DNA from 3 places in the Clostridium sp. JNZ X4-2 genome. Region 3 is predicted to be linked to each of the others. Evidence: riboswitches for the same ligand, from Rfam matches in the RefSeq annotation. Region 3 holds a riboswitch; each other region holds the start of a gene.
The links. A riboswitch is a leader RNA that binds a small molecule or an ion and turns the genes downstream of it on or off. The one in region 3 is predicted to bind glycine.

Region 1 (3,284 bases), 260 kb from region 3:
TTACGCCTGGTCACATTTGCAGCCATCTGTGCTGCTTCAACACAGGCAGTTGCACCATCATACATGGATGCATTGGAAACTTCCATACCGGTTAACTCTGCCATAACCGTCTGATACTCAAATATAGTCTGAAGAGTACCCTGGCTTATTTCAGCCTGGTAAGGCGTATATGCAGTGTAAAATTCTGATCTTGATATTATATGTGCTATTACAGATGGTATATAGTGATCATAGGAACCTGCACCTAAAAAGCAAGTCAAATCATCACAATTTTTATTTAAGGATGCAATACTTTTCATATATGAACTTACTTCAAGTTCGGACATGGGCTCATTTATATCCAGCTTTCTATTTAATCGGATATTCTCTGGTATATCACAAAACAGATCATCTATATTATCTATCCCTATTTTTTTAAACATAAGCTGTTTGTCCTCTTCTGTCAGCGGTAGATATGGATTCATATTATCACTTCCCCTCACATAATTTTTCATAATCCTGTGAGGTCAAAAGTTCTTCAAGTTGTGAATTATCTGATACCTGAATTGAAATTATCCAGTTTTTATAAGGATCCTGGTTGATATATTCAGGGTTATCCACAAGTTCTTCATTTATTTCCAATATTTTACCTGATACGGGTATATAGAGATCCGAAGCTGCTTTTACAGATTCCACTGCCCCAAATGTTTCTCCTTTTGAAAATTCTGAATTTACTTCAGGTAAATCCACAAATACAATATCCCCCAGGGAATCCTGTGCAAAATCGGTGATTCCCACATAGGCTTCATCTCCATCCACCTTTATCCACTCATGATCTTTAGTGTAAAATGCCTTTTCTAAAACTTTCATTTTCCAAACCCCCGTATAATTAATTATTTTTTATAATTTTTTTTATAAAATTTTCTGTCTACTACTTCCGCTTTTAAAAGTTTACCTCTCACCTTTACGAAGATCTCAGTTCCAAGTCCGGAATATTTAAAATCCACAAGGGCAAGTCCTATATTCTTTTTAAGTGATGGGGAACGATATCCTGTGGTCACTTCACCTATTTTCTTATCTTCTGCAAGAACTTCATACCCATTTCTTGGAATACCTCTTTCCTTCATTTCAAATCCAATTATTTTTCTCTTAAGCCCTTCTTTTTTCTGCTTTAAAAGAGCATCCCTGCCTATAAAATTTTTCTTGTCAAGTTTCACAAAAAATCCTATTCCAGCTTCAAGAGGGGTGATGGATTCTGAAAGTTCATTTCCATAAAGGGGCAGATTTACTTCAAACCTCAGTGTATCCCTTGCTCCAAGCCCTACTGGTTTTATACCCTCTTCCCTGCCGGTTTCAAGTATTCTATCCCACAAATACTCTGCATTTTCAGTACCAGTATAAATTTCAAATCCATCTTCCCCTGTATATCCGGTTCTGGATACCAGGCACCTTTTCCCTGAAACAAGTACATTTCTTTTACAAAAGAAAAATTTAATTTCCTTTAAATCCGTATCTGTAAGTTTTTGAAGTATTTTTTGAGCTTTTGGGCCCTGAATGGCAAGCTGTATAATAGTAGAAGATATATTTTTGATATCCACATCAAAACTTCCCTTGTTACTCAGCATCCAGTGAATATCTTTTTCTATATTTGCAGCATTTATCACCAGGAAAAAGTGTTCACCATTAAACCTGTAAACTATGATGTCATCTACAATTCCGCCCTCTGGATAACACATTGGAGTGTACAGTATCTGATTGTCTTCAAGCACAGTTGCATCATTGGTAATTAAATTCTGAACAAAGTTCAGTGCATCTTTTCCCCTTATGTGGGCCTCACCCATATGTGAAACATCAAACAACCCTGCCTTTTCTCTAACTGCTTCGTGCTCAGGTATTATGCCTTCAAATTGCACCGGCATGGACCATCCTGCAAAGTTTATTATTTTTGCCCCATATTTTTTATAGGAATCAAACAGTGCAGTTTTTTTTAACTTTTCCACAACAAAACCTCCCTACATATTTTTATATAACAAAAAAGACATGCAAACTAACTAGTCCACATATCCCTGTTTATTTACCTGAGAGCTTCGATATAAAACATCTTTCACCTTCGGTACTGTTTAAAAAACAGATTCTCCAGAGTTTTGTCCTACAGCGCTATTTTTACCTGAAAGTTTTTGAGTATACACTGTGACTGTACATCATTGCTCCTTCGGTTAACCAATATTATCTCACGCTGTGTTCATCCAATTTTTAGCTTTTATTATTTTAATAATACACCCTGCTGCATATAATTTCAATAAAAAAATACATATTACAAGACAAGGCTGCGAATTTCTTTTATTTCTTTTAAATTATCCATTATCCAGCCTTCTGTCATATTGGAAAACTCAATCCAAAATCTAGTTTTGGCACTGGAATTTACACACTCTCTCCAGACAGGAACCCATTTGCATAAATGATCTTTTAAAAACTTTTCCATTGCTGACAAAGCCTTTACTATGTTCTGCAAATCATCATGCATTTTAACATCACAAAGTCTTGCCATAAAAAAAAGTTCAAAAGCCAGATGATCTGCCGGCTCTTTTGGACTCACCCCTAATCCAAATTCACCATAAAATCTTCTTACGGAAAGTTCCGATTTTCCGAAAATAAGCCTATCCTTACTCTCATATACAGATTCCCACATAGGTGCTAAAATATGTCCCGGTCCTATAAACAATCTTTGATAATCCTCTGATAATTCTTCCTTGTATTTGGAATTCAAATGATTCTCATTTATTTCATCTAGTATTATCTCAGCTTTACGGCACACAGTCAAATTATTTTTGCATTCAAAAAGTTTTTTCAGTAAATCAGTACCTCTTAAAATTTTCAATCCTCTACTCAAGCTGCCTCTGTAAAAAAGAGCCAGTGTGGAATATACAGCTTCTTTTTCCATAAACCACAATTCCATATCATCCATAAAAAAATTCTCCTTATGTTTTTAATGCATCTTTGTGTGGAGTAATTACTAAGGCAGGTTTTGTAATATTTGCTTCTGGCATACCTTTTACTTCACGAACATTCCCATATTTTTCTCTAAGCAAATTCAGGGGACCATAATCTAAAACCCTCATTGGGCAGGCAGCTACACAGACTGGAGGCTTTCCCTCGTCCAGCAAATCCATACAAAAATCACATTTTCTGACTTTTTTAACCCGGGCATCATATTGAGGTGCTTTATATGGACAGGCCTTAATACAATTACGGCATCCAATGCATATATCTTCACAAATATATACAATACCATCCTTTTTTCTCTT
Region 2 (3,284 bases), 120 kb from region 3:
TGCATCACTTGATGCAATTATAGTGGCAGGATAGGTGTTCCTGTTGGAGAATATTATGACCTCCCCAAATATATCGCTTCTTTTTAAACTGCTTATAGTAATGGCCTTCCCCGAGGAAAATATTTTTTGCACCTCCACAGTTCCACTTATGACTATTCCTATTTTTGAACAGTCTGATTCCTCAATAGCTATGATTTCTCCCTTTGAATAGTGCATTGAGGTGTAATTTATTTTTTCAAGAAAATTTTTGATATTATCTTTTGAAAAGTTTTTCATTAGTATGCAGTTACTAAATACATCAGCAATATTCTCCATGATTTTCTCCAATCTATTCAATATTAAATTATAATTACAATGGTAACATAAGGTACAGATTATATAATTTTATTTTATTATAATATAGACATAAAAACAAGGGAGGAATTTGAATGAAAAGAAAAATTATTGATATAGATGAGAAAAAATGCAATGGATGTGGTTTGTGTGTAAATGCCTGCCACGAGAATGCCATAGAATTGCTAAATGGAAAAGCTCAGCTTATAAGCGATGAATACTGTGATGGACTTGGAGATTGTCTCCCTGAGTGTCCTGAAGGTGCAATAAATATAATTGAAAGGGAAAGTAAAGATTATGATAAGAAATTAGTTATAGAAAGAAAAAAGGAAAAAGACAAGCATAATTTTAAAATTTCTATACCCTGCGGATGTCCTGGAACAGCAGCTAGAAGTATAGACAGGACATCAGGCTCAAAAGTCCATAGGAAGGTTAATGATAATGGTGAAGAAAATGGCAGTGTTATATCAGAACTTAGGCAGTGGCCAGTTCAATTGAAGCTTATAAATCCTAAGGCAGCTTATTTAAAAAATGCAAATCTTCTGGTAGCAGCTGATTGTACGGCTTATGCCTACGCAAATTTCCATGAAGATTTTATTAAAGATCATATTGTGGTAATAGGATGTCCAAAATTGGATGACATAAGCTGCTATGAAGAAAAACTTATAGAAATTATAAAAAATACCAATTTAAAAAGTATAACTGTAGTGAGAATGGAAGTACCATGCTGTGGTGGAATTGTAAATGCAGTGAAAAATTCTATGCTGAAATCCGGAATTATAGTTCCTTACAAGGAGGTTGTAATATCCACTGAAGGAGAGAGCATAAGTGAGTAGTTAGGTTAAAATACATTATGAGTATATCTATAATATTATAGGTGTTATAAAAAAATGAAATATGTAATCTAATTGAAATATATAGAAAAGTATCCAGATGTAATATATAATTAAAGTGAATAGAAAATAAATTTTAATTATAAGATAAGCTGGATGAATTTTTCGGGAGATTAAGTAGAAGTTTAAACAATATATAAAATTTCTTTGAAGAACTACTTAACTATAGAATATCATTCTATAGTATCCTTAAATGGATAGCCGAAGGAGTAAGTATTATTTCTCTTAAATAATATGAATCTCTCAGGTCAAAGGACCGAAAAAGGACAAAACTCTGGAAAGCTTTTGGCACCGACGGAGTAAATCTCTCAGGTAAAAAGGACAGGGTAAAAGAGAATTCTTTTACCCTGTCCTTTAATTTTATTTGAATTTGATTGAAAATTTTGAAAGGGAGAAGGAATATGATAGAACCTATAATAGTGATTACCAATAATCCCATGTGTAAAAAACAGTTAACAAATAAATATAAAATAGACTTTATAGAAGGCACTGTTATGCAGGTATTGAAAAGAGCAAGAAATTATATACATGGAAATCATAAATTATTAACTCATCCGCTTATGGGCAGCATAAAACCCAATGAGACTCCATATAGAACTATCATAATAACTGAAAAAACTGAAGATACTGTAGATATTAGTTCTTTGAATTATATAGAAAGGGGGATTCATACTACTGAAAAATTTTTTAGGGATTATGGTATTCCGCAATGGAATCAAAAAATATTGGATGATTTTTCTCTAATAGACTATGAGCTTGTAAAGTATAAACTTTAGAAGATGTACAACAGAAAAAATTGTTGTATTTTATCAATAATACAGGGAGGTATAAAATGGAACATATATATGATTGCATAATAATTGGCGGAGGACCGGCAGGATTATCTTCAGGACTTTATGCCGCCAGATCTAGAATGGACACTTTGCTTATAGAAAGGGCAAAATATGGAGGACAGATAACTACAACAGATGAGCTTGAAAATTATCCAGGATCCGTTGAAAATTGTACAGGAACCAATTTAAGTGAAAGGATGAAAAACCAGGCAGCAGGCTTTGGGGTGAAATTTGTTAAAGATGAGATAGCAGATGTGGATATAGATGGGGCAGTTAAGGTTTTAAAGAGCAAAAAAGATATTTACAGAGCTAGAACAATAATAATTGCCACAGGTGCAAATCCCAGGCTTTCAGGTTTTAAAAATGAAAAAAAATTGAGGGGCAGGGGGATTTCATATTGTGCAACTTGTGATGCGGATTTTTTTACAGATCTGGATGTAGCGGTAATAGGAGGAGGAGATTCAGCTATTACGGAGGCTATTTACCTTACAAAATTTGCAGAGAGTGTTACGGTTATACACAGAAGGGATGCATTAAGAGCAACAAAATCCCTGCAGGATAAGGCTTTCCATAATTCCAAAATAAAGTTCATATGGAATTCTACTGTGGAAGAAGCTGTAGGAGAGGAAATATTGGAGCAGTTGATCATAAAAAATAAAATTACAGGTGAGATTGGGAAATTAAAGGTAGATGGATGCTTTGTATTTGTAGGATATGATCCCATATCACAATTGTTTAAGGGAAAAGTAACTATGGATGAAAAGGATTACGTAATTACAGATGAGGATATGAGAACTGATATATCAGGTGTATTTGCAGCAGGAGATATAAGGAGAAAATCTTTAAGGCAGGTTATAACTGCAGCAGCGGATGGTGCCATTGCAGCAACTGCTGCTGAAGCTTATATAGAAAAAAATAAAATCTGAATAGGAGGAAACTATAATGATCGAATTAACAAAACAAAATTTTAACGAAGAGGTTTTAGGTTATAAGGATAAACCGGTACTTGTAGATTACTGGGGCGATAAATGTGAAATATGCAAACAGCTTATGCCTGGAGTGCACAAGCTAGAAGATAAATATGGAGATAAAGTTAAGTTTTCAAGCCTCAATATAAGTAAAGCCAGAAGGCTTGCAATAGGTCAGAAGGTTTTAGGGCTGCCTACTATGGTACTTTATAATAAGGGAGAAAAGATCAATTCTATTACTGCCGATAAAATAACAT
Region 3 (3,284 bases):
TTTATTAATAATATTTTAATTGCATTTTACCTATTTATTAAATTAAATCTTCCATATCATATTCTTTATTTATCGTTCAATTTAAAGCTTACTTTATAAAAATAATATGCCTATATAAAAATTCACAGGATCTATTGCCTAATTATGACATTCCTCCATCTACAGTTATTACCTGTCCCGTTATATAGGATGATGATTCTCCTGCCAGGAAGCACACTGCCTTTGCTATATCAATGCCGCTTCCAAATCTTCCTGTAGGTATTTCTTCCAATAGACTTTCTTTATCTTCAGCTTTTAAACAAGAATTCATCTGGGTATCTATTACTCCAGGCGCAACTGCATTTACCCTAATATTGGATGGTGCCATTTCTTTTCCAAGAGATTTAGTAAAAAGGTTTATTGCTCCTTTAGTGGCAGAATAAATTGTTTCACAAGAAGCACCCACATTTCCCCACATAGATGAAATATTTATTATGGAACCGCTTTTCCTTGGAATCATGTATTTTAATGCCCAATGGGTACAATTGAGCATTCCCTTGAAATTAACATCTATTATAGAATTCCATTCATCCTGCTGCATATCTGCAAAAAGTCCTATATGACAAACTCCTGCATTATTTACCAGTATATCTATTTTGCCCATCTTATCCATAGTATTTTTTATCATTCTTTCAGCATCACTGTATAAACTCACATCTCCCTGTAGAACCACTCCCAAAGAGCCTGCCTGCTTAACCATCTCCAGAGTCTTATATGCTCCCTTTTCATCCTGCTTAAAATTTATTACTACGCAGGCTCCGCACTTTGCCATATTTACGGCAGTACTCCTTCCTATTCCCCTTGATGCTCCAGTGATTACAACTACTTTTCCTCCTAAATCTTCCATCTTAAAATTCCTGCTTTCTAAAAAAATTTGATTTTAACTGTGGTTTCAATTAATATTATACATTAAATTTAAATTATTGTTAATTTGCATATTTTATACATTTGTGCTACTATAGTAGATAACAATTATTAATTAGTATTTTTTGTTTGGAGGGATATATATGAGGTTAAAATTTCAGGGAAAACCTGTGAAGGTTTCCGGCAATATTCTTAAAGTTGATGATACAGTACCTGACTTTGCTGTTATAAACAACTCAATGGATACCATTTCTTTAAAAGATACTAAGGGAATTAGAATATTTTTGACAGTGCCTTCTATAGATACACCTGTTTGTGATTTAGAAACCAGAACTTTCAATGAGAATACATCAGAAATTCCCGGTGTAACTGTATATACAATATCTATGGATTTGCCTTTTGCTCAAAATCGATGGTGTGCCGCTAACGGAATAAAAAATATAATTACAGTATCAGACTTCAAGGACAGATTATTTGGTAAAAACTTTGGAACATATATGGATGATCTTGGTCTTTTAGCTAGGGCTGCTTTTGTAGTGGACAGCACAAATAAAATTGTCTATGTAGAATACGTTCCCGAAGTTACACATCAGCCAAATTTTGATGCCATACTAGCTGCTGCTAAAAAGGCAAAATAATATAATAAAGCAGAAAGCTTGCTGAGCTTTTAAATAAACCGGGTAACCTTTTTATTTTTTACTGTAAAACTGTATTTGAATTAATCCATAAAACATGTTATAATCACTTTAATAATTTAATAGGCTGGATGAAGTTAACGGAATATATTTATAGTTTATAAACCGTTATCAGACAAGCCTCTGGAGAGACTCTTAAGGAGCGCCGAAGGGGAAAGCTAATTATAGCGAAACTCTCAGGTAAAAGGGACAGGGGACTTTATATTTAATATAGTAGATCTTGGTATTTACTATTTTAAAGTCTTGTTTACCAGAGATTAATTTCATTTTAATCTCTTTTTATTTTTCCCCCCCTAAATGGTTATCTTCCAGTAAAAGCTTTTAACTAAATATTAAGGAGATGGATAGGACAATGAAGGCATTTATAACGGTACTTGGAAAAGATAAGGTAGGTATTATTTACAAAATAACTTCTGTATTATTTCAAAATAATATAAATATTTTGGATATTAATCAAACTCTAATAGAAAATTATTTTACCATGATAATGCTTGTAGACTTAAGTAAAATGAAAACAGATTTTACAAGTATAAAAAATGCTCTTGAAAACAAAGCTAAAGAAATAGGTGTTGTGGTTAAAATTCAAAGGGAAGACATATTTACTTCTATGCAAGAAATTTAGACTGGGGTGTGAATTAAATGATAAATACTAAAAATATAATGGAAACAATAAATATGATAGATAAAGAAAACCTGGATATAAGAACTATCACCATGGGTATATCCCTTATGGACTGTATCGATAGTGACGGGGATAAAGCACGGATAAAAATCTATGATAAAATAACCAGATATGCTGAAAATTTAGTTAAAACTGCAGAGCAAATTGAAACGGAATATGGCATACCCATAATACACAAAAGAGTGTCCGTATCCCCTATCTCCCTTGTAGCTCAAGCAACTTCAGATACAGACTATGTAGAATTTGCAAAAGTCCTAGATAAGACCACCGAAACTCTCGGTATAGATTTTATTGGAGGTTTTTCAGCACTTGTACATAAAGGTTATTCCAAAGGTGATAAAATACTTATAAAATCTATACCTGAAGCACTTGCATCCACCAAAAAAGTATGCTCTTCAGTAAATGTAGCAACTACAAAAGCAGGAATAAATATGAATGCAGTAAAGGATATGGGAAAGGTAGTAAAGAGGACTGCCTATCTCACTAGAAAAGATGACAGCATAGGTTGTGCCAAACTTGTAATATTTTCAAATGCTGTTGAGGATAATCCCTTTATGGCAGGAGCATTTCACGGCATTGGAGAGGCGGATGCAATAATAAACGTAGGTGTCAGCGGTCCCGGTGTTGTAAAATCTGCATTGGAAGAGGTAAAGGCTGGGAGCTTTAATGCAGTAGCGGAAACTATAAAAAAGACTGCCTTTAAGATAACTAGAATGGGTCAATTGGTAGCCGGTGAAGCCTCAAGAAGATTAAATGTACCCTTTGGTATAGTTGATCTGTCTCTGGCCCCAACACCTGCCGTAGGAGATAGTGTTGCAAGAATTCTTGAAGAAATGGGACTGGAGAGCTGTGGATGTCCAGGTACAACAGCAGCCCTTGCGCTTTTAAATGATTCTGTTAAAAAAGGCGGTATAATGGCTGCTTCCCAGGTTGGAGGGCTTAGTGGTGCCTTTATACCTGTAAGTGAAGATGAGGGAATGATAAATGCAGTAAATGCAGGTTCC

Region 1: it holds a riboswitch for glycine, as region 3 does, so the genes downstream of both, gcvT (glycine cleavage system aminomethyltransferase GcvT) here and ACYUJ6_RS11905 (ACT domain-containing protein) in region 3, are expected to answer to the same signal.
Region 2: it holds a riboswitch for glycine, as region 3 does, so the genes downstream of both, ACYUJ6_RS11330 (GrdX family protein) here and ACYUJ6_RS11905 (ACT domain-containing protein) in region 3, are expected to answer to the same signal.

Annotation. Positions count from the first base shown of each region.
Region 1 is NZ_CM142685.1:2,222,044-2,225,327, forward strand. Features, by position in the region: gene gcvPA (aminomethyl-transferring glycine dehydrogenase subunit GcvPA) at 1-464, opposite strand, end outside; gene gcvH (glycine cleavage system protein GcvH) at 469-849, opposite strand; gene gcvT (glycine cleavage system aminomethyltransferase GcvT) at 873-1,979, opposite strand; glycine riboswitch at 2,036-2,129, opposite strand; gene ACYUJ6_RS10660 (TorD/DmsD family molecular chaperone) at 2,294-2,944, opposite strand; gene ACYUJ6_RS10665 (DMSO/selenate family reductase complex B subunit) at 2,958-3,284, opposite strand, start outside.
Region 2 is NZ_CM142685.1:2,363,771-2,367,054, reverse strand. Features, by position in the region: gene ACYUJ6_RS11340 (Crp/Fnr family transcriptional regulator) at 1-315, opposite strand, end outside; gene ACYUJ6_RS11335 (ATP-binding protein) at 429-1,169, shown strand; glycine riboswitch at 1,395-1,495, shown strand; gene ACYUJ6_RS11330 (GrdX family protein) at 1,628-2,002, shown strand; gene trxB (thioredoxin-disulfide reductase) at 2,059-2,985, shown strand; gene ACYUJ6_RS11320 (thioredoxin family protein) at 3,002-3,284, shown strand, end outside.
Region 3 is NZ_CM142685.1:2,479,644-2,482,927, forward strand. Features, by position in the region: gene ymfI (elongation factor P 5-aminopentanone reductase) at 143-886, opposite strand; gene tpx (thiol peroxidase) at 1,047-1,541, shown strand; glycine riboswitch at 1,712-1,801, shown strand; gene ACYUJ6_RS11905 (ACT domain-containing protein) at 1,951-2,220, shown strand; gene ACYUJ6_RS11910 (DUF711 family protein) at 2,238-3,284, shown strand, end outside.